3 regions of the Thioalkalivibrio sp. ALE22 genome follow, and region 2 is predicted to be linked to each of the others. Evidence: predicted binding sites of a transcription regulator. Region 2 holds the regulator's gene; each other region holds the start of a gene.

Region 1 (9,926 bases), on a different contig from region 2:
AGTGGAGCACCAGTGCTCTGTCCGAGGATCAGGTGGGCTGGGACTGGTTCGCGTTGCAGTTCGACGACGGGCTGGACGTCATGTACTACCAGTTGCGCAAGGAGGACGGGGAGCCGCATCCGCTGTCCAAGGGCCGCTGGATGCCGGGGGACGCCGAAGATCGGCTTCTGGAGCCCGATCAGGTCGAACTGGAACTCCGGCGCTGGGCCACACAGCCCTCCGGCAATCGCTATCCGGTGGAGTGGGCCATGCGCATCGCGCCGCCGGACGGCTCGGCGTCACGCGAATTCACCGTGCGCGCCATCCGCGACGAACAGGAGATGGACACCGTGATCCGCTACTGGGAGGGCGCCGTGGATATCCTCGATCCGGACGGAGAGGCGATCGGGCGAGGCTTTGTGGAGCTGACGGGGTACGAGGACGATTAGGGCGTTTTCACCACAGAGGGCACAGAGGACACAGGGAAAAAGGCAGGTCAAAAGCGATTAACAGGAAGATTTGAAGGTAGGAAGGGTTGCTGTGGGGTCCCCGGGTTAACCCTGCGCGCCGGGGCTGATCGTGACCTGGATACAGCGCTTCCGGCACCCAAAAAACCTTCCGGTCTTCCAATCTTCCTGTGAATGCTTTTCGCTTTTGATCTGGCTGTTCTCCGTGTCCTCTGTGCCCTCTGTGGTGCAACAGGGCTGCCTGCAGGCGAGGGGTGGCGCGAGGCCACCCCGGGGGTCACCAGTCCATCGCCTCGTGCGGGATGTCGAGGTCGAAGTCGTCCTGAAGATGGGCGCGCAGGGCGCGTTCTTCCATCAGGCGTTCCAGGGTGCGGCGGGCGGCGTGACGCGCCGGGCCGCGGTCGTTCACGAGCTGAGTGTCGAACAGGCTGGCGATCTCGTCGGCGCCATCGGCCGCATCATCGATCGTCGGGTCCATTGTCGGGTCTCCTGACAAGCCGGCCGGGCCACCCCGGACTGCGGTATCAGAAAAGCCTTATATATCGTTTCGGCCGGCCCGCAAGCAGAAAATTCTTATTGTTCCTCGATTTCCCTTATGGAGTACGCGATCCGAACTCGAGCGGGCGCTGCTGGTCCATGGTGCACGAGTGGCGGCGTTTCCCGTCGCCGCCGAACAGTTGCGAGGGCAGGCCATGCTGATCCGCACCCGACGTCGTTCCGAGTGTTCCCGTAGCGAGATTACGCCGCCGGAGATCTACGCGCGGCGGCGCGATTTCCTGCGAACGGGGATCGGGCTGGGCGCTGGTCTGGCGCTCGGTGGGCTGGGCGCGGCGCTGCCGGCCTCCGCCGCCCTGCGGGGGTATCCGCTGGAATTCGAACCCAGCGATTTCTCGACCGACGAGTCGAAGACCTCGTACGACGAGATCACCAGTTACAACAACTTCTTCGAGATGGGCCCGGGGAAGGGGGATCCGAAGACCTACGCCGATCAGCTGAAGACCGATCCCTGGACGATCACGGTGGACGGGCTGTGCGACAACCCGGGTGAGTACGCGGTGGAGGACTTCATCAGCCCCTGGTCGCTGGAGGAGCGCATCTATCGCATGCGCTGTGTGGAAGGCTGGTCGATGGTGATCCCCTGGATCGGCTTCGAGTTGAACCGCATCATCGAGCAGGCGCAGCCGCGCGGGGGTGCGCGCTACGTGGCCTTCGAGAGTATTCACGACCCCGAAAACCTGCGGGGGCAGCGGCCCCGGCGCCGGGCCAGTTCCGGTGGTTTGCAGTGGCCCTATACCGAGGGCCTGCGCCTGGACGAGGCGATGCACCCGCTGACCATCCTCGCGGTCGGTCTGTACGACGAGGTGCTGCCCAACCAGAACGGGGCGCCGATCCGGCTGGTGGTACCGTGGAAGTACGGCTTCAAGAGCATCAAGTCCATTCAGCACATCCGCTTCGTCGAGGACCAGCCACCGACCCTGTGGAACCAGGCGCAGCCTGACGAGTACGGCTTTTACAGCAACGTGAATCCGGACGTGGATCATCCGCGCTGGTCGCAGCGCACCGAGCGCCGCATCGGCGAGTTCCGGCGCCGGCGCACGGAGATGTTCAACGGTTACGGGGACGAGGTGGCGTCGCTGTACGAGGGCATGGACCTGCGCGAGCACTTCTGACGGGATGGGGGCATGACCGCCACAACCCGTCGAGCCCGGTCCCGTCCGCCCACCGGGGTGTGGTGGGCCGTCCTGCTGGTGGCGCTTCTGCCGGCCATGTGGATCGGCTTGCGTACGCTTGGCTGGTTCGGCGGGTTGGGTGTGAACCCGATCGAGAAGCTGCTGGAGCTATCCGGCACGCACGCGATGATCGCGCTGCTGGTGGCGCTGGCGGTGACCCCGCTGCGGCGGATGACCGGGCTGGCGTGGCTCACCCGGTTGCGGCGGATGCTGGGGCTGGTCGCGTTCGGTTACGTGACCGCGCACGCCCTGATCTGGCTGGGCGTGGACCTGTTCTTCGACTGGGAACTGGTGCTCTACGACCTGACCGAGCGGCCGTTCGTGATGGTCGGCTTCGCCGCCTGGGTGATCCTGCTGGCGCTGGCGGTCACCTCCACCGATGGTGCCCAGCGCTGGCTGAAGAAGGGGTGGGTCTGGCTGCACCGCGGGGTGTACGTGGCCGGCGTGCTGGCTATCCTGCATTTCCTGTGGCTCGCGCGGGCTGACTACGCCGAGGTGGCCCTGTACGCGGCCATCCTGGCCTTCCTGCTCGGCTGGCGCGTCGTCTACCGCTGGCAGACCCGCCGGCGCATCCATGCCCGCCGCCGCGCGCCCGCCTGAAGGTTCAGGTCAAGGGCGTTTCACAGGAAGATGGGAAGACAGGAAGGTTTTGATTGTGGGGGCCGAGATTTCGCCCACCGCGCGATGCTAGCCGCCGCGCCGGGGATGCCACCTCACCAATAACCCTTCCTAACTTCCCATCTTCCTGTTAACGCTTTTCGCCCTTACGACGTGCGCTGGTCGGCGTTGAGGGTGATGAGGAATTCGAGCAGGGCCTTCTGGGCGTGGAGGCGGTTTTCGGCCTCGTCCCAGACGACGCTCTGCGGGCCTTCCAGGACCTCGGTGGAGACCTCTTCCTCTCGGTGTGCCGGCAGGCAGTGCATGAACAGCGCATCGTCGTTGGCGAGCCGCATCAGGTCGGCATCCACGAAGAACCCGGAGAAGGCCCGGCGGCGGGCGCTCTTTTCCTGCTCTTGGCCCATGCTGGCCCAGACATCGGTGACGACCAGATCCGCACCCTCGGCGGCGGCGCGGGCATCGCGGGTCAGCTCGAAGTGTTCGCGCGTGGTATCGACCACGCTGGGTTCCGGGTCGTAGCCCTCGGGGCAGGCGGCGACCAGCTGGAAGTCCAGCAGGCGCGCGGCGTACATGTAGCTGTGGCACATGTTGTTGCCGTCGCCGATCCAGGCGACGCGCTTGCCGCGGATGTCGCCGCGATGCTCGAAGTAGGTCTGCAGGTCGGCCAGCAGCTGGGCCGGGTGCTCGAGGTCGGTCAGGCCGTTGATCACCGGCACCGTGGCGTGCTTGGCGAACAGCTCGATCTTCTCGTGCTCGTAGGTGCGGATCATCACGCAGTCGACCATGCGCGAGAGCACGCGGGCGGTGTCCTCGATCGGCTCGCCGCGTCCCAGCTGGGTGTCGCGCGGGGACAGGAACAGGGCGTTGCCGCCCAGCTGCTGCATGCCCACTTCGAACGACACGCGGGTGCGGGTGGAGGACTTCTCGAAGATCATGCCGAGGGTCTTGCCGCGCAGCAGGTCGTCGTGGTGCTCGCCGGCCTTCAGTTGCTGCTTGAGCTCGATGGCGCGCTGCAGCAGGGCCCGGGTTTCGTCGCCGGAGAGATCCAGGAACGAGAGGTAGTGGCGTGGGTTCATGCGGAGACCTCGTTGGCTTGGGGCGACGCCAGGAACGCGTCCACCAGGTCGGCTACGGTTACGGCGATCTGTTCCACCTGGTCGTCGTCGATGATCAGCGGCGGCAACAGGCGAATGACCCGATCCGCGGTCACGTTCAGGATCAGCCCCCGCTCCAGCGCCGCCATGACCAGCTCGCCGGCGGGGCGGTCCAGTTCGACCCCGATCATCAGACCGCGGCCACGCACGGCGACGACGCCCGCATGGTCCGCGAGGCGGTCGCGCAGTCGGTTCAGCAGGAGCTCGCCCTGACGGGACGCCTGTTCGCACAGGGCCTCGTCCTGCATCACATCGAGTACGGCCAGCGCCGCCCGGCACACCAGCGGGTTGCCGCCAAACGTGGTGCCGTGCATGCCCGGGCTGAAGAGCTCGCGGGCGGCACCAGCCACCAGATTGGCGCCAATGGGGATGCCGTTGCCGAGACCCTTGGCCAGGCTGACCACATCCGGGGGGATGCCCTCGTGCTGGAAGGCGAACCAGTGCCCGGTACGGCCGATGCCGGCCTGGATCTCGTCCAGCATCAGCAGCCAGCCGTGCTGGTCGGCCAGCTCGCGCAGGCGGCGCAGGTAGCCGGGCGGCGGGACATGGATGCCGCCCTCGCCGGTGACCGGCTCCACCAGGATCGCGACGACGTCCGGGTCGGCCGCCAGGGCTTCGACTGCCTCGGCGTCGCCGTGGGGCACATGCACAAAGCCCGATACCAGCGGCTCGAATCCGGCCCGGACCTTCGCGTTGCCGGTGGCGGACAGGGTGGCCATGGTGCGGCCATGGAAGCTGCCTTCCATCACCACGATCTTCGGCTCGGCGATCCCGCGGGCACGGCCATGCAGGCGGGCGAGCTTGATCGCCGCCTCGTTGGCCTCGGCCCCCGAGTTGCAGAAGAAGGCGCGATCCATGCCGGACAGTGCGCACAGGCGCCGCGCCAGCTGTTCCTGCAGCGGGATGCGGTAGAGGTTGGATGTGTGCACTAGGGTGCTGGCCTGGTCGCAGACGGCCTGGGCGACCTTGGGATGGGCGTGGCCAAGGCCACACACCGCGATCCCCGACAGGGCGTCGAGATAGCGCTTGCCGTCGGTATCCCACAGCCAGGCGCCTTCGCCGCGCTCGAAGGCAACGGGCAGGCGCTTGTAGGTGTTCTGCAGGGCGTCGCTCATGGGGTTCTCCGAAACCAAAGAGCCGGCGGAGGGCCGCCGGCTCGATGAAAGGCGCGGCCGCGTCATGCGGCCAAAGGCGCCTAGTTTAGTCCGCTTGGGACTTTACTTCATCTGCTGGGCCACAAAGTCCCAGTTCACCACGGCCCAGAAGTTCTCGAGGTACTTCGGGCGGGCGTTGCGGTAGTCGATGTAGTAGGCGTGCTCCCAGACGTCGCAGGTCAGCAGCGGGGTCTTGCCGTCGCGCAGCGGGTTGGCGGCGTTGGAGGTGTTGACGATCTCCACCGAGCCATCACTGTTCTGCACCAGCCAGGTCCAGCCGGAGCCGAAGTTGCCAACGGCGGACTCGTTGAACTTCTCCTTGAAGGCGTCGAAGGAGCCGAAGGCGCTGTTGATGGCATCGGCCAGCTTGCCCGAGGGCTCGCCGCCGGCGTTCGGGGCCATGCAGTTGAAGTAGAAGGTGTGGTTCCAGACCTGGGCGCCGTTGTTGAAGATGCCGCCGGCCGGGGCCTTCTTGATGATGTCTTCCAGCGTGGCGTTTTCGAACTCGGAGCCCGGCAGCAGGCCGTTCAGCTTGGTCACGTAGGTCGCGTGGTGCTTGTCGTGATGGTATTCCAGCGTCTCGGCGGAGAGGTGCGGCTCCAGCGCGTTCTTGGCGTAGGGCAGATCGGGCAGTTCGTAGGCCATGAAAGACTCCTTGGACAGTGTCGTGAGAAACTGCTGTGGCAGCGTCCCGAAACGGGCACGCCGCATAACGCGACAACGATAGTCACGTTGCCCGGACGATGCAATTTCCGATGGTACGGGTTGGTTTTGGCCCGGGCCCTATACCCTGATGCTTGACCGACGAAAGAGGCCCATGGCAGCGACCGAGGACACGGCAGGGCAACGCGACACCCAACCGGAAAAGACCCCTCCGGTGAACTGGCGCGGGCGCATCGGTCTGTTGCTGGGGCCGGCGATCTTCGTCATCTTCCTGCTGGTGCCGGCCCCGGCGGGGTTCGATCCGGCGGCCTGGCGGGTGCTGGGTCTGACGCTGTTCATGGCGACCTGGTGGATCAGCGAGGCCCTGCCGCTGCCGGTGACGGCGCTCCTGCCGATCGCGGTCCTGCCGGTGCTCGACATCGTGCCCATGGACGAGGCCACCGCGCCGTACGCGAATCCGATCATTTTCCTGTTCATGGGCGGCTTCGCCATTGCCCTGGCCGTGCAGCGCTGGGATCTCCACCGGCGCATGGCGCTGGCGATCGTGGCGCGCGCCGGCAATCGCCTGCATGTGCTGGTGGGGGCCTTCATGCTGGCCACGGCGGGGTTGTCCATGTGGGTCAGCAATACCGCGACGGCGGCCCTGATGCTGCCGATCGCGCTCTCGGTGCTGGGGCTGATCGAGCGTGGCGCGTCGCCACAGGGGCCGGACATGGAGTCGCGCCGCCCGGCCCTGGCGCTCCTGCTGGGCATCGCGTTCGCCGCGAACATCGGGGGCATGGCGACCATCATCGGTTCGCCGCCAAATGCCCTGACGGCCGCATACCTTGGCGATCGCCACGAGATGGAGATCGGATTCCTGGAATGGATGACCCTGGGGCTGCCGCTGGCGGCGGTGCTGCTGGCCCTTGCGTGGTGGTCGCTGACCCGCTGGGTGTTTCCGGTGCACCGGGTGGAGCTGAACGGTCTGCGCGCGCTGCTGGATGAACAGCGCGCGACCGTGGGCCCCTGGTCAGTCGCGGAAAAGCGGGTGGCCGGGGTGTTTCTGCTGGTTGCGCTGGCCTGGCTGACACGGCCGCTGCTCGAGGGCTGGCTGCCGATCTCGCTGACCGATGCCGGCATCGCGATCCTCGGTGCCGGGTTGCTGTTTCTGGTGCCGTCGGGCTCGCGCGAACAGCGCCGGCTGCTGAGCTGGGACAATACGCGCGAGCTCCCCTGGGGCGTGCTGTTGCTGGTAGGCGGAGGCTTGAGCCTGGGCGCGGCGATCGAGTCCAGCGGGCTGGCGGAGCTGGCGGCGGATGCCCTGGTGATCGCCCAGGCCTGGCCGCTGATCCTGATCATGGCCGGGGTGGCGCTCCTGACCATGACCCTGAGTCATGTGACGAGCAATACCGCCACAGCGGCCACGCTGTTGCCGTTGGTGACCGCGTTCGCGCTGAGCATGGACGTGCCCGTACTGCTGCTGGCCCTGCCGGTGGCGTTTGCCGCGTCGGTGGCCTTCATGCTGCCGGTGGCGACGCCACCCAACGCCATCGTGTTCGCCAGCAACCGGCTGCGGGTGCTGGACATGGTGCGTGGCGGGGCATTGCTCTCGGTGCTGGCGCTGGTGCTGATCAGCCTGGTGGTCTACGTGTTTGCCGAGATTCTGTTGTTGTAGCCCGTCTGAGCGCGGAGGCCGGAAGCGGCCTACCGAGGGAATCTTGTCCCCTGAGAACCTGTGGGGAAGAAAGCACTTTGGTATTCAAGTTTTAGGATTCGCCGCCGCTAGGAAGGACGACTGACCTGAATCTTGATTCTGAAGCCGGCCGCAACCGGTGCAGGAAAGGACGCGCAGACATGTTTGAGAATATCCGGATTGGTGTACGGCTCATGGTGGGCATCATCGGCGTGGTCGTACTCGCCGTGGTGCTGACGCTGGTGGTGGTGATGAACGCCCTGGGCACGATGGCGGATCGCGCCGAACAGCGCGAGCTGAACGACCTGGCCGGACAGTTGCTGGATCGGCTGGACCAGGAGGCGGCGCGAGCCACGGCGATGGCCGAGACGGTCGCCCGCATCCCGGATATCCAGGAGGCAATGGCCACGGGCGATCGCGAGCGGCTGGCCGCGATGACCGTGCCGACCTTCGAGTCGCTGAGTACGGACTACGGGGTGCGCCAGTACCAGTTCCATACGCCGCCGGCGACGTCCTTCCTGCGCGTGCATCGTCCGGACCGCTTCGATGACGACCTGTCCGGCTTCCGCCAGACCGTGGTCGATACCAACAATAACCAGGCGCCGATCTCCGGTCTGGAAGAGGGTGTGGCGGGCCTCGGGATTCGAGGTGTCGTGCCGATCGCCCATAACGGTGAGCACGTGGGCTCGGTGGAGTTTGGCCTGTCCTTCGGTGATCCCTTCTTCGAGCAGTTTACCGAGGAGATGGGGGCGCCGGTCGCACTGTACCTGCGGGACGACGGACGCTTCAGTCGCTTTGGCGGCACCATCGACGGTGATGCCACCTTCAGCGCCGAGGAGATGCGGCGGGTCCTGGAGGGCGAACGCCTGGTGCGTAACGTGACGTACCAGGGCGAGCCGACGGCGGTGATCGCCCGTCCGGTACGGGACTTCTCCGGGGACGCGGTGGGCGTCCTCGAGCTGATGGTCGATCGCAGCGCATACGTCGACATGACCCGCAATGCCACGGGTACCGTGGTGATGGTCGGCGCGATTGCGGTGATCCTGGGCGCGCTGCTGGCCTGGTTCCTGACGCGCAGCATCGTGCGGCCGTTGTGCCAGACCGTGGACCGTCTGAACGATATCGCCAGTGGCGAAGGGGACCTGACGCGTCAGCTGGAAGTATCCGGCAAGAACGAGCTGGGGGATCTGTCCATCGCCTTCAACAACTTCGTGGAGAAGATCCGGGTGCTGATCCAGCAGGTGGCGGCCGGTTCCGACCAGGTGGCGGCCGCGGCCAACGAGCTGTCCGCGACCAGCGAGGAGACCAACGAGCAGGTCCGCCGCCAGAAGGCGGAGACGGACCAGGTCGCCACCGCAATGAACGAGATGACGGCCACCGTGCAGGAAGTGGCCCGGAATGCCGCGGACGCCGCCGCCGCCGCGCAGACCACCGACCAGGACGCGAACGCCGGCCAGCAGGTGGTGCAGAAGACGGTCACCGCGATCAATGGTCTGTCCACTCAGGTGGACAGTGCCGCCGAGGTGGTCAGCCGTCTGTCGCAGGACGCCGAGGAGATCAACAAGGTCCTCGAGGTGATCGGCGACATTGCCGATCAGACCAACCTGCTGGCGCTGAACGCGGCGATCGAGGCCGCCCGCGCCGGCGAGCAGGGCCGCGGCTTCGCGGTGGTGGCGGACGAGGTGCGCACGCTGGCCAGCCGCACCCAGGACTCGACCCACGAGATCCAGCAGATGATCGAGCGGGTCCAGACCGGCACGCGCGAGGCGGTGCAGGCGATGGAAGACGGTCGTGCCAAGGCCCACGAGAGCGTGGAGCAGGTGAACCTGGCCGGCGAGTCGCTGGTCGCGATCACGCAATCCGTCACCCGCATCAGCGACATGAACACGCAGATCGCCAGCGCCGCCGAGGAACAGTCCACGGTGGCCGAGGAGATCAACCGCAACGTGGCCAACATCACCGAGGTGCTGGATCAGACCGCGTCGGGTTCGGAGCAGATCCGCAATGCGTCCGAGGAGCTGTCCAAGCTGGCCTCCGAGCAGCAGCAGCGCGTGGGTCAGTTCAAGGTCTGATCACGATCAGGTGCCGGGAGCCGAGCCCGCCATCCTTGTGGGGTGGCGGGCTTTTTCATGCGTTTGTGGTTGAACGGCTTGATTCACCACGAAGTGCACGAAGGCACGAAGAAGGGCTGGTTCGATGGCGAAAACCGGTCTACAGGAAGCGGGGAAGATTGGAAGCGAGATTGATGGGGTAATGGATCGGGCACGGTCTGACGGGGAGGGTTGGTTGGAGGGCTGGTGCTCGAGCGGACGCGGGCGGGGGCTTCGCGGGCGAGCCCGCTCCCACAGGGGGCTCGGCCGGCGGGCTGGACGGGTCACGGCGTCGGCCAGGCCCCGGGCGGTTTTAGCCGATTCATCCTTCGAATCTTTCGGCCTTCCTGTGAATCGCCCTTGACCTGGCCCTTCTTCGTGCCTTCGTGCGCTTCG
Region 2 (9,926 bases):
TACGAGGGCGCGCCGGGGATGGTGGGGTAGACCGATGACCCTGGCGGCGGAACAGCTGGTGCTGTGGGTGGGGGCGGTCCTGTGGCCGTTCGCGCGCATTGGCGCCATGCTCGTCGCCATGCCGATCTTCGGCGCCGACACGGTCAACGCACGGGTGCGCATGGGGCTGGCGCTGCTGCTGGCCATCTTTGTCGCCATGCAGGGGCCGGTGCTCCCCGATATCGACCCCCTGAGCCTCGAAGGCGTGGTGGTGACGTTGCACCAGATCGCGATCGGGGTGTTCATGGGCTTCATCCTGCAGATGGTCTTCTCCGCCGTGACCCAGGCGGGCGAGGTGATCGCACTGGGCATGGGGCTGGGTTTCGCGTCCATCGTGGACCCGGCCCAGGGCGTGCAGGTGCCGGTGGTGTCGACCATCTTCGTGATCTTCTCGACGCTGCTGTTCCTGGCGATGAACGGCCATCTGATCGCGCTGGAACTGATGCTGACCAGCTTCGAGACCATGCCCATCGCGCCGACCGGCCTGAATGCGGAGGCCTTCTACGCGCTGGTCGCGTTCGGATCGACGATGTTCGTTGGCGCGGTGCTGGTGGCGCTTCCGGCGGTCGCCTCGCTGCTGCTGGTGAATATCTCCATGGGCGTGATCACCCGCGCCTCGCCGCAGCTCAACATCTTCGCGGTGGGCTTCCCGATGATGATCCTGATCGGCTTTGTGCTGCTCATGTTCACTTTTCCGGGGCTGCCGGAACGCTTCGGGGAGCTGATGCTCGAGGCCTTCAACCTGATGCAGACCCGGATGGGGTTCTGACATGGCCGAGAACGAGAACGGGCAGGAAAAAACCGAAGAGCCCACTCCGAAACGCCTGCGCGAGGCGAAGGAGAAGGGTCAGGTCCCGCGGTCACGCGAGCTCAGCACCTTCCTGGTGCTGATGACCGCGGGGGCGTTCATGTTGATGTATGGCCCGAACATGGGCGCGCAACTCGCTGAACAGATGACCAGTCGTTTCGATTTCGATCCCGAAATGGCGTACGACTCGTCGCTGCTGCTGCCCTACCTGGTCCAGGAACTCTTCCGCACCCTGCGCACGTTGTTTCCGCTGTTCGGTGTGCTGATCGTTGCGGCGGTGATGGCGCCGATCGTGATCGGGGGCGCGAACTTCTCCTGGAAGGCGGCGGCCCCGAAGGCCTCCAAGCTGAATCCCGGAAAGGGGCTCAAGCGCATCTTCTCCTGGCAGGGGCTGATGGAGTTCGGCAAGACCTTCGCCAAGTTCGTGCTGATCTCCAGCGTCGCGGTCGCGGTGCTCGCCACCTTTTCCGATCGCCTGCTGATGCTGGGCTACGAGCCGATCCATCAGGGTATCGCGCATACCGCCCAGCTGGTGCTGGGGACCTTTATCGCGGTATCGGCCGCGCTGATCGTGGTGGCGGCCATCGATGCGCCGTTCCAGATGTGGAACCACCAGAAGCAGCTCCGCATGACGCGCCAGGAGGTCAAGGACGAATACAAGGAGACCGACGGCAAGCCGGAGGTCAAGCAGAAGGTCCGCCAGCTGCAGCAGGAGATGGCGCAGCGGCGGATGATGGAGGAGGTCCCGAAGGCCGACGTGATCATCACCAACCCGACCCATTACGCCGTGGCCATCGTCTACGAGGCCTCGCGCATGGCGGCGCCCAAGGTAGTGGCCAAGGGCGCCGACGAGGTCGCGGCCTCGATCCGTGCGGTCGCCGACGAACACGCGATCGTCCGCGTCGAGGCGCCGCGCGTCGCCCGCGCGATCTATTTCACCACGGACCTGAACCAGGAGATCCCCAACGGCCTGTTCGTCGCCGTCGCACGCATCCTGGCCTATGTCTACCAGCTCAAGCGGGCCGACGCCGACGCGCAGATGCCGGATGACCTGCCAGTGCCGGAGGATTACCTCGATCCGGACAAACAGCGCGGCAAGCGGAGGGATCGCTGATGGCCTTCTTCGACCGCCTCGGGAACGTCGGCAAGTGGGGGCTCGGCGCGCCGATCCTGCTGATCGCCATGCTGTCGATGATGGTGCTGCCGCTCCCGCCGCTGGCGCTGGACGTGCTGTTCACCTTCAATATCGCGCTGTCGCTGGTGGTCATCATGGTTGCGGTGTATACGCCGCGGCCGCTGGAATTCGCCGTGTTCCCGACCGTGTTGCTGGTCGCCACGCTGCTGCGCCTGGCGCTGAACATCGCGTCTACGCGGGTGATCCTGCTGGAAGGCCATACCGGGACCGACGCGGCGGGCAAGGTGATCCAGGCCTTCGGCGACTTCGTGGTGGGCGGCAACTACACCGTCGGCCTGGTGGTGTTCGCCATCCTGATCATCATCAACTTCGTGGTGGTGACCAAGGGCGCGGGGCGAGTCTCCGAGGTCAGCGCCCGCTTCACCCTGGATTCCATGCCCGGCAAGCAGATGGCGATCGACGCCGACCTGAACGCGGGCATCCTGACCCAGGAAGAGGCGCGCAAGCGCCGCGAGGAGATCGCCAGCGAGGCGGACTTCTATGGCTCCATGGACGGGGCCTCAAAGTTTGTTCGCGGTGACGCGATCGCCGGCATCCTGATCCTGTTCGTGAACATCATCGGCGGCCTGACCATCGGGGCCGTCCAGCACGGCATGACGATCGGCGATGCCGCGACCAATTACGTGCTACTGACCATCGGCGATGGTCTGGTCGCGCAGATCCCGTCGCTGGTGCTGTCCTCCGCGACCGCGATCATCGTGACCCGCGTGACCAGCAGCCAGGACATGGGGCAGCAGGTCTTCGGCCAGATGTTCTCCAACCCGCGCGTGCTGTACGTGGCCGGGGGTGTGATCGCCGCACTGGGGATCGTGCCGGGCATGCCCAATGCCGTGTTCCTGGGCCTGGCCGCGCTGATCTTCGGCGGAGCGTACCTGCTCAAGCGCCAGGCCCGCGAGGCCGAGGTGGAGGTGGAGCGCATCCCGCAGGAAGACGAGGGCGGGGCCCGGTCCGAGGATCGCGACCTGACCTGGGAAGACGTGCCGCCGGTGGATCTGGTGTCGCTGGAGGTGGGCTATCGCCTGATCCCGCTGGTGGATCGCACCCAGGACGGCCAGCTGATGGGCCGGATCAAGGGCGTGCGGCGCAAGCTCTCGCAGGAGCTGGGATTCCTGCTGCAGCCGGTGCATATCCGCGACAACCTCGAACTGAGCCCGAATGCCTACCGCATCAGCCTGCTGGGCGTGACCGTGGCCGAGGCCGAGGTCTTCCCCGAGCGCGAACTGGCGATCAATCCGGGCGAGGTGTTCGGGACGGTGCCGGGCACGCCGACCAAGGACCCGACGTTCAATCTGGATGCGCTGTGGATCGACCCGGCGGACCGCGACCAGGCCCAGGGTGCCGGCTATACCGTGGTCGACTGCGCCACGGTGATCGCGACCCATCTGTCACAGGTGTTCCGCGAGAACGCGCATCGCCTGATCGGCCACGAGGAGGCGCAGCACCTGCTGGACCAGCTGGCGCGCCATTCGCCGAAGCTGGTGGAAAACCTGGTGCCCAAGACGCTGTCCCTGTCCATCGTGCTGAAGGTGCTGCAGAACCTGCTGGCCGAGCAGGTCTCGATCCGCGACCTGCGCACGATCGCCGAAACCCTGGCAGACGAGGGGGTCAAGAGTCAGGATCCCGGCACTTTGACCGCGGCGGTGCGGGTGGCCCTGGCGCGCTCGATCGTGCAGGACCTGGTGGGGCCGGAGGACGAGCTGCCCCTGATCGCGCTGGATCCGTCGTTGGAACAGCTCTTGCATAAGTCCCTGCAGGGGAGCTCGGGCGGCACGGTTGGACTGGAGCCCGGGCTGGCGGAGCGGCTGCAGCGCTCGGTGGCCGATGCGGCCCGCCGCCAGGAGACGGCCGGACAGCCGGCGGTCCTGGTGGTGGCACCGGAGATCCGCTCCTGGATCGCCGGGTGGCTGCGCGGCGCGGTCCGCAGTCTGACCGTGCTGGCCTTTACCGAGATTCCGGACAACCGCCGGATTCGGGTGGTCGCCACGGTCGGCCAGGAAGAGTCGCAGAAGCAGTCCGCCTGAACGACACGATGAAGGGTTCCGCCGCGCGAGCGGCGCAGGAGAAAAAGCATGAACGTCAGACGATATCGGGCCCGGGACATGCGTGACGCGATGCGCCAGGTGCGCGAGCAGCAGGGCGAGGACGCGGTCATCCTGTCCAGTCGCCGGGTCGACGGCTGGCTGGAGGTGGTCGCGGCGCTGGAGGACGGCGCAGCGTCGGAGCCGGTAGCCGCGCAGGACGCGCCCGCGACGAGCCGCGAAGCGAGCACAACCGCCCGGCCGGCCCGCGAGCGCGGCGCCGGTCAGGCCGCGGCGTCGTGGCCGGCCGACCCGGAGCTGACCGCCATGCGGCAGGAGCTGCGCGACCTGCGCAGCCTGATGACGCGCCAGTATGCGGAGAGCGAAGAGGCGCGCTGGGCGGCCCGCCACCCGCTGGCGGCGGAATGCAAGGCGCGCCTGATCGACCGCGGGTTCAGCGAATCCCTGGCGCGCAGCCTGGCCGGAAGCATTCTCGATGACAGCTCGCCGGAACAGGCCTGGGAACGCCTGCGGGCACGGTTGTCGGGCGCGATTGCCACCCACCGGCCGGACATCCTGGACGAGGGCGGCCTGCTGGCACTGGTCGGGCCTACCGGCGTTGGCAAGACCACCACGCTGGCCCGCATCGCGCTGCGCCAGATCCGCCGCATGGGCCCGGATTCGGTTACGCTGGTGACCCTGGACAGCCAGCGCATCGGGGCCACGCGCCAGTTGCAGGCCTTCGCCCAGATGGCGGGGATCTCGGTGCGTGTGCTGCAGAACGCGAGAGAGTTGCGCGAACTGGCGCGCCGCGTGGAGGATGGGCACCTGATCCTGGTGGATACGGCGGGACAGGCCCCGCGGGCAGTGGAGGACGAATCCCTGTTCGCGCACCTTCCGCCGGACATCCGGGCCGAGAGCTGGCTGGTGGTGTCGGCGACGACCCAGGGCAGCGCATTGCGGCGGGTGCTGGAGGCATTTCGCAAGGCGGAGCCCTCGGCGCTGGTGCTGACCAAGCTGGACGAGGCCGAGGAGCTGGGCGAGGTCCTGTCCGTACTGCTCGATCAGCACCTGGGGCTGGGGTTCGTCAGCGATGGCCAGCGTTTTGCCGAGGACTTTCACCGGGTCGATACCGGTTATCTGACCCGACTGGCCCTGGACGATGCCGCCGATGGGGCCGGGGCAGCGGCCAATGCCCGCGAGACCTGGGCGGCCGAGCGCCTGGCGGAGATGGAACCGCCGCGACGCGCGCGCGCCCAGGCACGTCCGGCACGGGCGGCGGAGCCCGCCACGCTGGAACTGATTCAACCGGTCGGGAAGGGGCGCTATGCCACGCACTAACAAGCCGTTGAAGGTCATCGCGGTTGCCTCGGGCAAGGGCGGGGTGGGCAAGACCAACGTATCGGTGAACCTGTCGGTGGGCTTGGCCCGGCTCGGGCGCGAGGTCATGCTGTTCGACGCCGATCTGGGCCTGGCCAACGTGGACCTGCTGTTGGGGATGCGTCCCGAGCGCACGCTGCACGACCTGGTGACCGGGGACGTGGACAGCCTGGAGGACGTGCTCGTCCAGGGGCCGGACGGGGTGAAGGTGGTGCCATCGGCTTCGGGGATCGCGGCGATGGCCAACCTGACGCCGGCCGAGCATGCCGGTCTGATCCATGCCTTCAGCGCCTATCGCAAACCCCTGGATGTGCTGATCGTGGACACCGCGGCCGGCCTGCAGGAATCCGTGACGTCGTTCTGCCGCGCGGTCCAGGAGACCCTGGTGGTGGTCTGCGACGAGCCCGCCTCGATTACCGACGCCTATGCCCTGATCAAGGTCCTGCACCGCGATCATGGCCTGCGTCGCTTCCGCATGGTGACGAACATGGTCGACGGCCGCGAAGGCGCCGAGCGACTGATGCAGAAGCTCAATACCGTCTGCGGCAACTACCTGCCGGAGGTGGTGCTCGACCTGGCCGGCTATATTCCGATGGACGATCACCTGCGAAAGGCGGTGCAGAAACGCGCGCCAGTGGTACAGCAGTACCCCGGGAGCCCGGCGGGGAAGGCCTTTGCCGAACTGGCACGGACCGTGGACCGCTGGCCGGTGGGGGGCGGTGACCACGGTGGCGTCGGGTTTTTCGTGGAACGGATGCTGCAGAGCGCATGATGACGACGCGTAATCGACTTTCCGGCTATCAGGCGACCTCCGCGGCCAGCGGCGGACACGAACAGCTGATTGCCGATCACGTCGAGCTGGTCCACCGCATCGCCCATCACCTGATGGCGCGGCTCCCCGCCTCGGTGCAGGTGGATGATCTGATTCAGGCGGGCATGATCGGGCTGCTCGAGGCGGCGCGCCAGTTCGAGGGCGGCCAGGGCGCGACCTTTGCCACCTACGCCGGCATCCGCATCCGTGGCGCGATGATCGACGAGCTGCGCCGCAGTGACTGGACACCGCGTTCGGTGCACCGCAACAGTCGGCGTATTGCCGCGGCGATCCAGACCGTCGAGGCGCGCGAGGGGCGGGCGGCGCGTGGCAGCGAGGTCGCCGCCGAGCTGGACGTGCCGATCGACCAGTACTACGAGATGCTGCAGGATCACGCCGGGGCCCACCTGTTCGCTTTGGACGACCTCGGCGGGGGTGACGACGGGGCTGATCGCGTGATCGAAGGGCAGGAGGTGTCGCCGGCCCGCACCCTCGAGGCCGGTGAGTTCCGTCAGGAACTGGCCGAAGCCCTCGGCGACCTCCCCGAACGCGAGCGGCTGGTGCTGTCGCTCTACTACATCGAAGAGCTCAACCTGCGCGAGATCGGTGCCGTGCTGGGCGTGACCGAGTCGCGCGTCAGCCAGATCCGAAGTCAGGCCACCATTCGACTGCGTGCCCGCCTGGGTTCGTGGCTCGAAGACGGTACGGCTTTGCAGTTATTCTAAAACCCACCCTACGAATCCCGGAGTGACGTGTGGACAAGGGAATGAAGATTCTCATCGTGGACGACTTTTCCACGATGCGGCGCATTATCAAGAACCTGTTGCGTGATCTTGGCTTCAACAATACCCAGGAAGCCGACGACGGCAGCACTGCGCTGCCGATGCTGCAGAACGGCGATTTCGACTTTCTGATCACCGACTGGAACATGCCCAACATGCCGGGGATCGACTTGCTGAAGGCCGTGCGCGCCGACCCGAACCTCAAGTCCATGCCGGTGCTGATGGTGACGGCGGAGGCCAAGCGCGACCAGATCGTCGAGGCGGCCGAGGCGGGCGTGAACGGCTACGTGGTCAAGCCGTTCACCGCCGAGACGCTGAAGGAAAAGATCGACAAGATCTTCGAACGCATTGAAGCACAGGGATAATCATGGGCCTGTGACCGATATGCCCGACGCCCGTGGCACCGACCGCCGCGGGCGTCGTCCGAAACCTTCCGCGCCGTACCCGCAAGAGGCTTCTCATGACTGAACAGGAACACCCACCACGCGACGATCAGCTGGAGCTTGCGCGGCAGTTGGTCAAGACGCTGGAGGCGGGCGACGACACGGGCGCCCGGGCGCTGGTGCAGGATCTGGCGCGCCCCTATGACCGCGAACTCTTCGACGAGCTGGGCAAGCTGACCCGTGATCTTCACGAGGCCCTGCAAAGCTTCCGCGGCGATTCGCGTCTGGTCGAACTGACCCAGGCGGAGATCCCGGACGCAAAGGAACGCCTGAATTACGTGGTCACGATGACCGAACAGGCGGCCCACGACACCATGAATGCCATCGAGTCGAGCCTGCCGATCGCGGAGTCGTTCAGCCAGCAGGCGGCCGACCTGACGGCGAAGTGGACGCGCTTTCGCAACCGCCAGCTCTCGGTGGAGGAGTTCCGGGACTTTGCCCGCGAGCTCGACACGTTCTTCGCGCAGGCGGGGGAAGACACCGAGGAGCTGCGCCGGCTGCTCTCCGAGGTGCTGATGGCACAGAGCTATCAGGACATTACCGGCCAGGTGATTCGCCGCGTGATCCAGCTGGTGACCGACCTGGAAGAGAACCTGGTGTCCCTGATCCGGCTCTCCAGCGGGCGCATGGAGCAGGTCGAGGCGGCCGAGGCGTCGCTTGAACAACGCGAGGAGGAGCGCGAGGCGGACCGCAAGGGTCACGGTCCCAGCGTGCCCAAGACTCAAGATTCCGCCGCGGATGTCGTTCAAGGACAGGACGAGGTGGACGATCTGCTATCGAGCCTGGGCTTCTAGGCAGTTCCCCTCATGCGAATGGCGCCACGCGACCGGAGAGACTGAATGGCCATCGACCCCAATGACGAAATCCTTCAGGACTTCCTGATCGAGGCCGGGGAACTGCTGGAGGGGCTCAACGAGCAACTCATCGACCTGGAACAGAATCCCGATGACCGGGATCTGCTGAATGCGGTCTTTCGTAGCTTCCATACCATCAAGGGTGGAGCCGGCTTCCTGAGCCTGGATCCCCTGGTGACCGTGTGCCATCACGCGGAGGACGTCTTCAACCTGCTGCGTAACGGTGAGCGGCGGGCGGACAGTCACCTGATGGACACCATGCTGCGGGTGCTGGACACCCTGAACGTAATGTTCGGGGACCTGCGCTCCGGCGTGGATCCCACACCCGCCGAGGCCGATCTGGTGGAAAACCTCCGGCGCATGGCGAACAACGAGGACGTGGCGGCGGAGCCCGCCGCGCCGCCACCCCCGGAACCCGAGCCGGAGCCAGAACCCGAACCGCAAGCGGATACGGATGCGGAACCGGCGGCGGATGGCGACGCGATGGTCGGTGCCGGTGACGAGATCACCGACGACGAATTCGAGGCCCTGCTCGACAGCCTGCACGGCGATCAGCCGCCGAAGCCGGTGGAGACGGACTCCACCGCGGGCGATGCGGCCGGAGAAGAACCGGCTGCGGAGGGTGAGGGTGGCTCCGGCGACCTGATCACAGACGACGAATTCGAGAACCTGCTGGACGAGTTGCAGGCCAAGGGCGCCGGGCCGGCCGCTACCGGGGCGGTCCCCAGCCCCGCGGGCGACGAACCTGCGGAAGCCCCGTCGGCGAAGCCCGAACCGGCCGAACCGGAGAAGGCCGCCGCGCCTGCCGATACCCCTGCGGGAGGCCAGGGCGGAGGTGGCGCGCGTGCCGGTGGCGGGGGTGCCGAGGGGGGCGGCCGGGCGGCCCCGCAGGGCGAGACTTCCGTGCGCGTCGACACCGAGCGCCTGGACGAGATCATGAATCTGGTGGGCGAGCTGGTACTGGTGCGCAACCGGCTGAGCATGCTGCGCTCGCAGCATGTCGATGACGAGCTGGGCAAGGCGATCAGCTCCCTGGCCCTGGTGACCTCGGATCTGCAGACCTCGGTGATGAAGACCCGCATGCAGCCGGTGAAGAAGGTCTTCAACCGCTTCCCGCGCGTGATCCGCGATCTCTCCCGCAATCTGGGCAAGGAGATCGAGCTGGAGATCTTCGGCGAGGACACCGACCTCGACAAGAACCTGGTCGAGGCCCTGTCGGATCCGCTGGTGCACCTGGTCCGGAATGCCGTGGACCACGGCATCGAGACCCCCGAGGTACGCGAGGCGGCGGGCAAGCCGCGCAAGGGGACCGTAGTGCTGGGGGCCGCCCAGGAAGGCGATCACATCGCGCTGCTGATCAAGGACGACGGCGGCGGCATGGACCCGCAGGCCCTGCGGCGCAAGGCCATGGAGAAAGGCCTGATGGAACCGGCCATGGCCGAGCGCATGACCGATCGCGAGGCCTTCAACGTGATCTTCATGGCCGGCTTCTCGACCAAGACCGAGATCTCCGACGTCTCCGGCCGCGGGGTCGGGATGGACGTGGTCAAGACCAAGATCTCGCAGCTCAACGGCACCATCGAAATCGACTCCGAG
Region 3 (9,926 bases), on a different contig from region 2:
AGCTCGCCGTAGAGGTCGGCACGCTGAGCGGCCGTCGCCGGAATGTCCGCCAGCGCGGTCCGCAGGACAGCGGCCGCGGCCTCCGGCCCGTCACTCCAGTACGCGGCGCGACCGTTCTCCAGCGCCTCCTGCACCTGGCGCGCGACCTGCTCCTCGCTCACCGGCTCGCCGTCGGCCGTGGTGCGCGGCTGCTCCCGCGGGTCCGGAATCGGCCGATGCATGCCGGTGTCGTCGTCGCGCTCGTAGGCCTCGCCGGTCATCGGGTCCATATCGCCCTCCGACAGGCGGCCCTCGCGCGGCGGGCTCGCGGGCGTGCGCGCCTCGGCCGCCGGGTCATCCTCCGCCACGGCCACGGCCTCGACGTCTTCGTCCTCCGGCACCGCCTCCACGCTGGGCGCCAGCACGTCCCGCGCCGACCAGGCGATCAGCCACAGCACGATCACGATCAGGATCCACCAGCGACTCAGGAAACTTCTCTGCTTTTTATCTGCCTGTTCCATGCCTCACCTTTTCCGGTTATCCCCGTCCGATTCTATCCTGCACGGGTTCAACGTCCAGCGAAACGGGTACCGGGATTTCCTGCCGAACCCCGCGATTCACCCGCGCGCCCAAGCCGGCGGCAATCCCAGCACGTCCTGGTGACCGACCACCAGCTCGACCTCGCCCCGGGCAAGGGCACGCGCCCGCGACTCGCCCCAGGCCCGCAACGCGGCCGCGCGGTGCGGCACGACCTCGCAGGCCGCATCCACCCAGCCGTCGATCAGGGCCGCCCCCAGCTTCGCCTGCCCGGCATCCAGGCGCCAGTCGCTCGCGCGCGTTTCCACGCGATACCCGTGCGCCTCGAGCCGGGCCGCGCAGACCGACGCGGCCGTCGGGCCCAGCGCCGGCCCCAGGCCCTTGTCCGAACGCTGATGCCGATTCACCGCATCCCCCAGCTCGGCATCCAGGGGCTGCGGATCTGACCAGCGGATCCGCCCGTCATAGCTCAGCGCGAACAGGACCGCCGTCCCCTGGCGGGCACAGCCCTCCAGCAGCCGGGCAAGCCAGGCTTCGGACACCAGATCCAGCAACGCCGCCCCCGTCACCAGCGTCTCGTCCCCCGCGAGCGCCGCCGCCGGACCCGCCGCCAGATCGGTCACCCGCCGCTCGAGCGCGACCCCGGGGCCCGGGGCCGCCGCGCGCTGCAGCAACCCCTTATCGTGATCCACCAGCCGCCAGTGTTGCGGGGTCGGCAGCCGGGGCGCGAGATAGCGCAGGTTGGAGCCGGTCCCGCTGCCGAGATCGGTGGCCCTCAGGGCACCCCCCGTCATCCGGCCGGCCAGTACCGCGCCCAGTGTCGCAACCAGCGCGTCCGGGCGCGCCGCGTGATCCACGGGTTCGCGCAGGGCGAGCCAGTCGGCGTCGAAGGTCTCGGTCATCGCAGCCAGTCCTCCAGCGTTCGCTCCAGCGCGGCCACCGCACCGTCCCAGTCCGGTCGTTCCGTCATGGCCGCGCGCGCCTCCTGGCCCATCCGTTCGCGCCCCCGCGGGTCGCGCAACAATCCCTCGATGGCCCCAGCCAGCGCCTCGCTATCGCCCGGCGGCACCAGACGTCCGGCCGCCTCGGGGACGGTCCCCGGGATCGCACCACCAGTGGTCCCGATCACCGGAAGTCCCCGGGCCATGGCCTCGGTGTAGGCCATGCCAAAACCCTCGTAGACACTGGGCAGGACGAACACCGACGCCTGCGCGTACCAGCCCTCCAGCATCGCATCGTCGCACTCGCCGGCCCATTCGATGCGACCCTCCAGCCCGGCCGCCGCGATCGCCGTCTCCACCCGCCGGGCATACGCCGCATCCCGATCGCGCGCACCCACCAGCACCACCCGCCAGTTCTCGGCGTCGAGCCGGGCCAGGGCCTGCACCAGTTCCAGCTGCCCCTTGCGCGGGACCACCGTCCCCACGCAGAGCAACAGTGGCGACGCGCCGGGCGCCGGACCGGTGGCGGGCGGGCGCGGCTCGACGCCGGGCGGGATTGCCTGCAGCCGCTTCCGGGGCATGCCCCAGGCGGCCACCTGCGCGGCGGTAAAGGCACTGGTCGCGACCACACCCTGGACATGCCCGAGGGCAGCGCGCTCCCGCGCGAGCAGGTCCTCCGACCGCGCCGGCGCCAGGCCGGTCTCCAACCCCAGCGGATGATGCAGCAGGTAGATCAGGCGCAAGCGCGCGGCATGTCGGGCCAGCACCTCGGGAAAGGCCCCCGCCGCCAGCCCGTCCAGCAGTACGCCCCCGGCATCGGGAATGCCCGCAAGCGCGGTATCCAGCGCCGCCGCGGCCTCGGGATCCGGCCCCGGGAAGCAACCGTCCAGTTCGTGGACCGCGACCCGCCAGCCTCGCGCCCGCAGACCCGCGACCATGCGCGCGTCGTAGCGATAGCCCCCTGTGCGCTGATCCAGCGCCCCCGGGACCACGAACGCTAGGGAAACACTGATCAATGTGCCCGCTCGCGCTCGAGTCGCTTTTGTGTGCGTTTAATGCGCGGTGACCGCCGTGCAGTCATTCTGCACAAGGGAGCCGCAACGCTGTGCGCGCGCCCGTTTTTGATAGCAACGGGCGGCCGAGCCCCCGCTTTTACTGCCTTGTGGGGTTGGTACCCCAGATTCCCCGATCCTGCGTTGCGACGCTTGCCGGTAGAACCACTACCGGCTGCGCACCGCGCCTTGTCTCGGAAAACCTGGGGTACCAACGCGAGCGTGCACATTAATCAGTGTTTCCCTTGTTCGCGCATTCCGCTCAGGGCGCGGCCTCGTAGCTGGCCCAGGCAATATGCGACTCGTTCAGCGTTACGCACACCGCATCCAGCTCGCGCGCGGACTCGCCCAGCTCGCCGGCATGGATGGCGCTTGCCACGCGCTGGTGCAGCGCGTGGGCCAGAAACTCGGTGGTCGTGTTCTGGCCGCGAAACTCCTCGCGCTCGTCCAGGTTCTGGTAATTGAGATCCGCCAGGAGGGCCTTTACGACCTCGCTGGCGCGGCCGATATCGACCACCAGTCCGTCCGCGTCCAGCGCCCGGCGGCGGAAGGTGACATCGACCACGTAGGTCGCGCCGTGCAGCTTCTGCGCCGGACCAAAGGTCTCGCCGGCGAAGCTGTGGGCAATCATGAAGTGGTCACGCACGTTCAGGCTGTACATCGGGTGGTTCCCCGTCTTGAGAAATAAAAGATCAGTAGCGGACGCGGTGGCAAAGGGTGCGGGCGGCCTCGGGCCCCGTGACGCGGGCCATCGCCGCGGGCAGGTTGGCGAAGGCATCCTCGCCAGTGATCAGCGCGTCGAGTGCGGGATCGGCCAGCAGGGACAATGCAAGCGCCAGGCGGCGACGGTAATCCCAGCGCGCCGCGCGCTCCGGCGGGATGCGGCCCACCTGTGAACTGCGCAGCGTAAGCCGCCGCGAATGGAACGCCTCGCCCAGCGGTGCCGGCACCGGCTGGTCGCCGTACCAGCTCATCTCCACCACCCGCGCCTCGACCCCGGCCAGGTCCAGGGCCTGCGCCAGCCCGGCCGGGTTGCCGCTGGCATGCACCACCCCGTCCAGCCCCTGCAGCTCCGGGTTCCCCCGCGCCGCCTCCGGCGTACAGAGCGACAATCCCAGCGCCGCCGCCACGGGTTCGCGGGCGGGATTGGGGTCGATCAGCGTGACCTCGGCGCCCGGGATCGCCCGCAGCAACCCGGCCACCAGCAGGCCCACCACGCCGGCGCCGATCACCGCGAGGCGATCCCCCGGACCGGGCTGCAAGTCCCAGACCGCGTTGATGGCCGTCTCCATGTTGGCCGCCAGCACCGCGCGCCCCGAAGGCACGGCATCCGGTATCGGCACCACCGCGGCGGCCGGCACCGTGTAGGCGCTTTGATGCGGATACAGGCAGAACACTCGCTGCCCGTCCAGCCCGTGCGCCGCGCCACCCGCCTCAACGGTGCCGACGCTGATGTAGCCGTACTTCACAGGCCACGGGAATTCGCCGGCCTGGAACGGCGCGCGCATCGCCTGATACTGGCTCTCCGGCACCCGACCGTGGAACACCAGCGACTCGGTCCCGCGGCTGATCGCCGAGAACTGCGTGCGCACCCGCACCGCGTCCGGGCCCGGCTCCGCCAGTGCCTCCGGACGCAACGCGCCCGTGCCCGGGCCGGTGACCCAGAAGGCCTGTTCGGAGCCGGCCGTGCTCACCGGGAGGGTCCCGGAAACGGGGTGCGCTGCCACGCGATCATCCGCGCAGTGTGGGCGAAGGGCGCAGCAAGCGGCAACTCCCGGTGCCCCGCATGGTCGCAAGACCAGGGAGTGCCACCCGCGCGCCCCCAGGACCATCGCCAACGGAGCGCTACAATCCCCGCATGGAGTCTTCCCCTGCCAAGCCTTCCCCGTTGCGCCTGCAGGCCGGCCTGCGGGTCTGGGCGACCGACTGGCTGCTCGCGGGCCTGGCCGGCCTCGCCGTAACCGGTGCGCTGGTTTGGCACGCGCACGCGGGCCTGCCAACCGTCGCCGGTTTCGTCACGCTCTGGCTGGTGCTGGGTGCCATCCTCGCCAGCCGCACGCCGGCGGCCGGAGTGGCGTCTGCCGGGCGCGGCCCTGGCCCGGCCAACCGGGTCACGCTCCTGCGCGCCGCGCTGACCGCCCCGCTCGGCGGCCTGGTCCTGGCCGCCCCCACCCCGGACGAACCGGTGCTGGCGCTGTGGGTGATCGCCCTCGCGGGCCTGGCACTGGTGCTGGACGGGGTGGACGGGGCCGTCGCGCGCCGCACGGACAGCGCCACCGCGTTCGGCGCCCGCTTCGACATGGAGCTGGACGCCGCCATGATCCTCGCCCTGTCGATCCTCGTCTGGCAGATGACGGCGGTGGGGCCCTGGGTGATCCTGATCGGCCTGATGCGCTACGCCTTCGTGCTGGCCGCCCGCCCCCTGCCCTGGCTGGCCGCGCCGCTGCCGCCCAGCCGGCGCCGCCAGGCCGTCTGCGTGTTGCAGACCGTGGTCCTGCTACTGGTCCTGATCCCCGGCCTGCCCGCACCCGCCGCCATCACCATCGCCCTGGCCGGCCTGCTGGCTCTGGGCCTGTCCTTTGCCGTGGATATCCACTGGCTGTACCGCCACCGACCGGAGGTGTGTCATGACTGACGCCCGCAACAACCGCCGCCCCGCCCGCCTGCGCCGCCTGCTGCTGGGTGGCCTGCTGGCCACGGCCCTGGCGCTGCCCGCGCAGGCCCTGGCCGATGCCGACCGCTGGGTCATCGACCCCGACCACTTCGCGGTCGGCTTCCTGGTCGATCATGCCGGCTATGCCAAGGTCCTGGGCATGTTCCTGGAAGCCGAGGGCGAGTTCGTCTTCGACCCCGACACGGGCGAGCTGGGCGACGGCCATTTCGTCATCCAGACCGACAGCGTGTTCACCAACCACGCCGAGCGCGACGACCACCTGCGCAACGAGGACTTCCTGAACGTCGAGGAATACCCGGAGATGCGCTTCACCGCCACGCGCTACGAGCCGACCGGGGAGAACACAGGGCGCCTGAGCGGCGGGCTCGAGCTGCTGGGCGAGACCCGGACCATCCACCTCGACGTGACCATCAACAAGGTCGGGCGCTACCCGTTCCCGCTCGGCGGCCTGTTCGGGCGGCCGTACGTGCTCGGTGCGTCCATGCGCGGCAGCTTCGACCGCTCCGACTTCGGCATGACCTACGGCCTGACCCGCGACATCGTCGGCGACGAGATCGAGCTGATCATCGAGTTCGAGGCCCAGCGCCAGTAAAGGCCGGCGGACTGAATGTATTCACCACGAAGCACACGAAGGCACGAAGAAGGGCCAGGGCGGATTGCACCACAGAGGGCACAGAGGACACGGAGGAATTCGAACGGGATCCGTGGGAAAACCCTTGCGTAGGAAATTGAAAAGTCGGGCGATAACCCAGTAACGAGAAGGCCCCGGGCATGATTGCGCCGGGGCCTTCCTGGATCGACGGTACGGAACGTGTCAGGCCGTGGTGTTGATGTTGGTACCCACGTTGTCCGGCAGGCCCTGAGTGGCGGCCTGCATCTCGCCGATGTCGGGCATCGCCTGCAGCAGGGACTGGGCGGCCATTTCCTGCGATTCCATCGCCTTCTTCTGAACAGCCACATCCTTTTGCATCGCCAGCTGCTGCTGGCTGTTCTGCGTGGCCATCGCGGCAATTGCGCTTGCGTCCATCACGCTACTCCCAGAATCTGAATGTACAGGCCCGCATGCGCTCAACACGGTACGAACCTGCCCCCGGTGACGGCTGAATCCTCGCAGACTTGAGCCCTCGAACCGGATTTTTTCAAGGCAACGATTTTCACCAGGATAGCAGCGCGTCCCGCATCCCCGCTCCCGAATTTCTCCGTGTCCTCCGTGACCTCTGTGGTTACACGCCCTTGCCCTTCCTTCGTATCTTCGTGCCCTTCGTGGTGAAAAAAGCGCCCTTGCCCTTCAGCCCTGATCCCCGGCATTCCGCCCGGACGCATCCGCGGGCGCACGGCAGACCCGCGCGGCGAAGCGCCGCATCACGCCCCGCGCCACTCGACCCTCGGGCTCGATGCAGAAGCCGGCCTGTTCCACCGCGGCCTCGGTATCGCGGTTCGGGTGGCAGCCGCCGGTGATGCAGGTCCAGGCCGGCTGTACGCGGTCCTGGGCACGCGCCAGCAGCGGCCGCTTATGGCGCACATGCTCCAGCATGCGCAGTTCGCCCGCCTCCGCCAGCACCCGGCGCACCTCGCCGAGTGCCCGTGACGGATCCTGCACGCTGCAGAACACCAGTCCGGAGACCACGGTATCGAAGGCCCCGTCCGCGAACGGCAGGGCCTCGGCCCGCGCCACTACCAACGGCACGGAAGGCGCCCGCCGGCGAGCCCGGCGCAGGGCCGCCAGGTCCGGGTCCATGCCGATGACCCGTTGCGGGTCCGCGTACAGCGGCAGGTCGCGCCCGGTACCACAGCCCACCTCCAACACCCGGCCGTTCGCGCCCGCCACCAGGCGCCGCCGCCAGCGACGCAGGCCCAGCAGCTCGGCACCGGCCATCAGGCCGTCGTACAACCAGGGGATCTGTTCAAGACCGCGCATCGAGGCTCCCGGGGACAGGGAAATGTGATGCCCGCCACATTCTTTCGACGAGTGCCAGGAACCTGTTCCCACAGTCCCTGTCCACGTATACAAGTTGCGGAAATTGCCGGCTCGTGGCAACGGCAGTCGGCAATCCGCCGTTCGGACCAGAACCCTCCATCACACGGGTGTCCGGACGATCTTTGGCCCGGCCTTTGCGCCGGGCCATTTTTTTGTTTGGCTGCGCCGCCCGGCAGCGGTCAGTTGCCCGTGGGGCCGATCAGGTTGAGGAACTCGCGCCGGGTCCGGCCGTCCTCGCGGAAGGCGCCCAGCATCACCGAGGTCGCCATCGAGGAATGCTGCTTCTCCACCCCGCGCATGGTCATGCACATGTGCCTGGCGTCCACTACCACGCCGACCCCCTTGGCATTCGTCACCTGCATCAGGGCCTCGGCGATCTGGCGTGTCAGGCTCTCCTGGATCTGCAGGCGCGCCGCGAACATGTCGACGATGCGGGCGATCTTGGACAGCCCGATCACCTTGCCATTGGGCAGGTAGGCCACGTGCACCTTGCCGATGATCGGCAACAGGTGATGCTCGCACAGGGAGTACAGCTCGATGTCGCGCAGGAGCACCATCTCGTCGTTGTCCGACGAGAACAGGGCCCCGTTGACGATACTGTTCAGGTCCTGGTGATAACCGCGGGTGAGATACTGCATCGCCTTGGCGGCGCGCATCGGAGTATCCAGCAGGCCCTCGCGCTGCGGGTTCTCGCCCAGGCCGGCGAGGATGTCGCGGTAGCGCTCGGCGAGCTGTTCCGGGGCCGCCAGCGGCTGGCCCGTGGAATTGGTGGCCGTTGGCTCGTCGGCCGTCCGGGCGTCTGCATCCATCATCGAATCCTTGTGTTCGCTCATTCTTGCGTTTTCCTCTGTCCCGGCTCCCGGCTCAGGCCGTCAGCGTGACCGCGAAGCCGGAGGCCAGCGCCAGCATCGCCCCGGCGGTCAGCACCAGGCGCAGGCCCAGGTACCCCCGGGGCAATGCGCGGCGATACAGGCTCAGCCGGTCTACCCACAGCACCCCGAGAAACAGCACCGTCAGGGTCATCAGCGCCTCCGGCAGCGGCTGCAGCACCGCCAGCCAGGCCAGGATGGACGGCACCACCGCCCATACCGGGGCCGCGAGCGGGCCTACCCGGTGCTGCCGATCCGCGAGGAAGATCCCCCAGTGGATCGCCCCCAGGAACGACAGGATCACCGCACCATAGAGCGCCAGGGCCTCCAGCGCGAAAGCCTGCCATTCGGGCTGGGCCATCCATGCCTCCACCCCGAAGAATGCGAAGGGTAGCAGCCCCCCCACTCCGAGAACCTGCAAGGCCGGAGCCGGCGCGTCCGGTCGCGGTCCGTCGCCACGCGCCTGCAACGCCCGGTGCCCCAGGTACTCGCGCAACTCGGGCAGCCCGCCGATCACGCCCTCGCGCGCGATGAACAGCGGCAGCACAGCCGCGCCGGTGGCCTGTTGCAGCGCGTGGAACTGCTCGCGATTGTGTGCCGACCCCATGCCCCACTCCAGCCGCTGCCAGCGGCCCGGAGCCGTCGCCTCCAGCAACGCCTCGGCATCGCGGAAGTCCGAGAGGCCGGACGTAATGCCCACGATCTCGTGGGTGGCCAGGGCCTCTCGCACCTCCGGCGGCCATTCGGGGGCGCCTGCCTGTGTCATGTCGTCTGTCTTCACGGTCCGTGTCTCCATTGCTGCCGGTTGCCTGGCGAAGCGTCCCCGGCACTGGAACCCCGGGAACTTTCGACCGTCACCATTTACAAAGATTGTACAGCTATTGTATAAGTTGTACATCACCTTTCGGGTCCGGAGAAGCACCACCATGAAACGCTCGCGCATCGCCGTCATCGGTGGAGGCATCGCCGGCCTGTCCGCCGCCTGGATTCTGCAGACCCGTCACCAGGTTCAGCTGTTCGAGTCGGGACCGGAGCTCGGCGGTCATGCGCACACCGTAGCGGTTCCCGACCCGCAGGGTCCCACACCCATCGACACCGGGTTCGTCGTCTATAACGAGCGCAACTACCCGCTGCTGACCCGGCTGTTCACGGACCTGGGCGTCGCCACGCAGGACACCGACATGTCCTTCGGCTACTCGCGCCAGCCCGACGGGGTCGAATATGCCGGCTCCGACCTGAACACCCTGTTCGCCCAGCGCCGCAATCTGGTGCGCCCGCGCTTCCTGCGCATGGCGGGCGATATCCTGCGGTTCAACCGCCTGGGCAAGGGCCTGTTCGAACGTCACGAGAGCCCGGAAGGCACGCTCGGGGCCTTCCTCGACCGGCACCGTCTGGGGCGCGGCTTCACCGAGGACTACCTGCTGCCGATGGCCGCCGCGATCTGGTCCTGCCCGCCGGAGGCGATCCGCGAATTCCCGGCCGCCAGCTTCCTGCAATTCTTCCACAATCATGGGCTGCTGGATCTGCGCGACCGCCCGCAGTGGCGCACCGTGGTCGGCGGCAGTCGCGAATACGTAGAGCGTCTCGCGCAGCGCCTCGAACCGGGCTGCGTTGTCCACCAGCCTGTGCGCGCGGTGATGCCGGAGTCCGGTCAGTGGCGCGTCCTGACCGATGCCCAGGGCACCGGGTTCGACGCAGTGGTGTTCGCCTGCCACGCCGACACCGCGCGCGGGCTCCTGAACGGCGCGGTCCCGGCGCGCGACCGGCTCCTGTCCGCCTGCCGCTTCCAGGCCAACCACGCCATCCTGCATACGGACCCGGCCCTGATGCCCCGCTCGCGCCGGGTCTGGTCTTCCTGGAACTACCTCTCCGGGCGGACCACGCAAGCCCGGGACC

Evidence for each region. The regulator FliA, encoded in region 2, starts transcription of late flagellar genes. The targets are predictions, from matches to a motif close to GCTAAAGTTNNNNNNNNNNCNGCCGATA.
Region 1: a site for FliA is predicted at 7,505-7,532, ahead of F793_RS0108810 (methyl-accepting chemotaxis protein). Genes of this name have one in related genera too.
Region 3: a site for FliA is predicted at 6,278-6,305, ahead of F793_RS0108130 (YjfB family protein). Genes of this name have one in related genera too.

The regions. Positions count from the first base shown of each region.
Region 1 is NZ_KB906506.1:7,921-17,846, forward strand. It holds gene F793_RS0108770 (lipocalin-like domain-containing protein) at 1-428, shown strand, start outside; gene F793_RS0108775 (PA3496 family putative envelope integrity protein) at 724-924, opposite strand; gene msrP (protein-methionine-sulfoxide reductase catalytic subunit MsrP) at 1,139-2,116, shown strand; gene F793_RS0108785 (sulfite oxidase heme-binding subunit YedZ) at 2,129-2,776, shown strand; gene argF (ornithine carbamoyltransferase) at 2,941-3,870, opposite strand; gene F793_RS0108795 (acetylornithine transaminase) at 3,867-5,063, opposite strand; gene F793_RS0108800 (superoxide dismutase) at 5,166-5,747, opposite strand; gene F793_RS0108805 (DASS family sodium-coupled anion symporter) at 5,920-7,422, shown strand; gene F793_RS0108810 (methyl-accepting chemotaxis protein) at 7,602-9,512, shown strand.
Region 2 is NZ_KB906500.1:102,895-112,820, forward strand. It holds gene fliQ (flagellar biosynthesis protein FliQ) at 1-30, shown strand, start outside; gene fliR (flagellar biosynthetic protein FliR) at 35-808, shown strand; gene flhB (flagellar biosynthesis protein FlhB) at 810-1,961, shown strand; gene flhA (flagellar biosynthesis protein FlhA) at 1,961-4,063, shown strand; partial or broken gene flhF (flagellar biosynthesis protein FlhF) at 4,112-5,219, shown strand; gene F793_RS0102190 (MinD/ParA family protein) at 5,388-6,212, shown strand; gene F793_RS0102195 (RNA polymerase sigma factor FliA) at 6,209-6,976, shown strand; gene cheY (chemotaxis response regulator CheY) at 7,018-7,398, shown strand; gene F793_RS0102205 (protein phosphatase CheZ) at 7,494-8,270, shown strand; gene F793_RS0102210 (chemotaxis protein CheA) at 8,316-9,926, shown strand, end outside.
Region 3 is NZ_KB906505.1:10,644-20,569, reverse strand. It holds gene F793_RS0108165 (hypothetical protein) at 1-500, opposite strand, end outside; gene F793_RS0108160 (hypothetical protein) at 597-1,418, opposite strand; gene F793_RS0108155 (glycosyltransferase family 4 protein) at 1,415-2,449, opposite strand; gene F793_RS0108150 (6-carboxytetrahydropterin synthase) at 2,772-3,170, opposite strand; gene F793_RS0108145 (zinc-binding alcohol dehydrogenase) at 3,202-4,203, opposite strand; gene F793_RS0108140 (CDP-alcohol phosphatidyltransferase family protein) at 4,368-5,144, shown strand; gene F793_RS0108135 (YceI family protein) at 5,137-5,775, shown strand; gene F793_RS0108130 (YjfB family protein) at 5,998-6,210, opposite strand; gene F793_RS0108125 (class I SAM-dependent methyltransferase) at 6,472-7,101, opposite strand; gene folE (GTP cyclohydrolase I FolE) at 7,341-7,994, opposite strand; gene F793_RS0108115 (DUF3429 domain-containing protein) at 8,026-8,826, opposite strand; gene F793_RS0108110 (NAD(P)/FAD-dependent oxidoreductase) at 8,957-9,926, shown strand, end outside.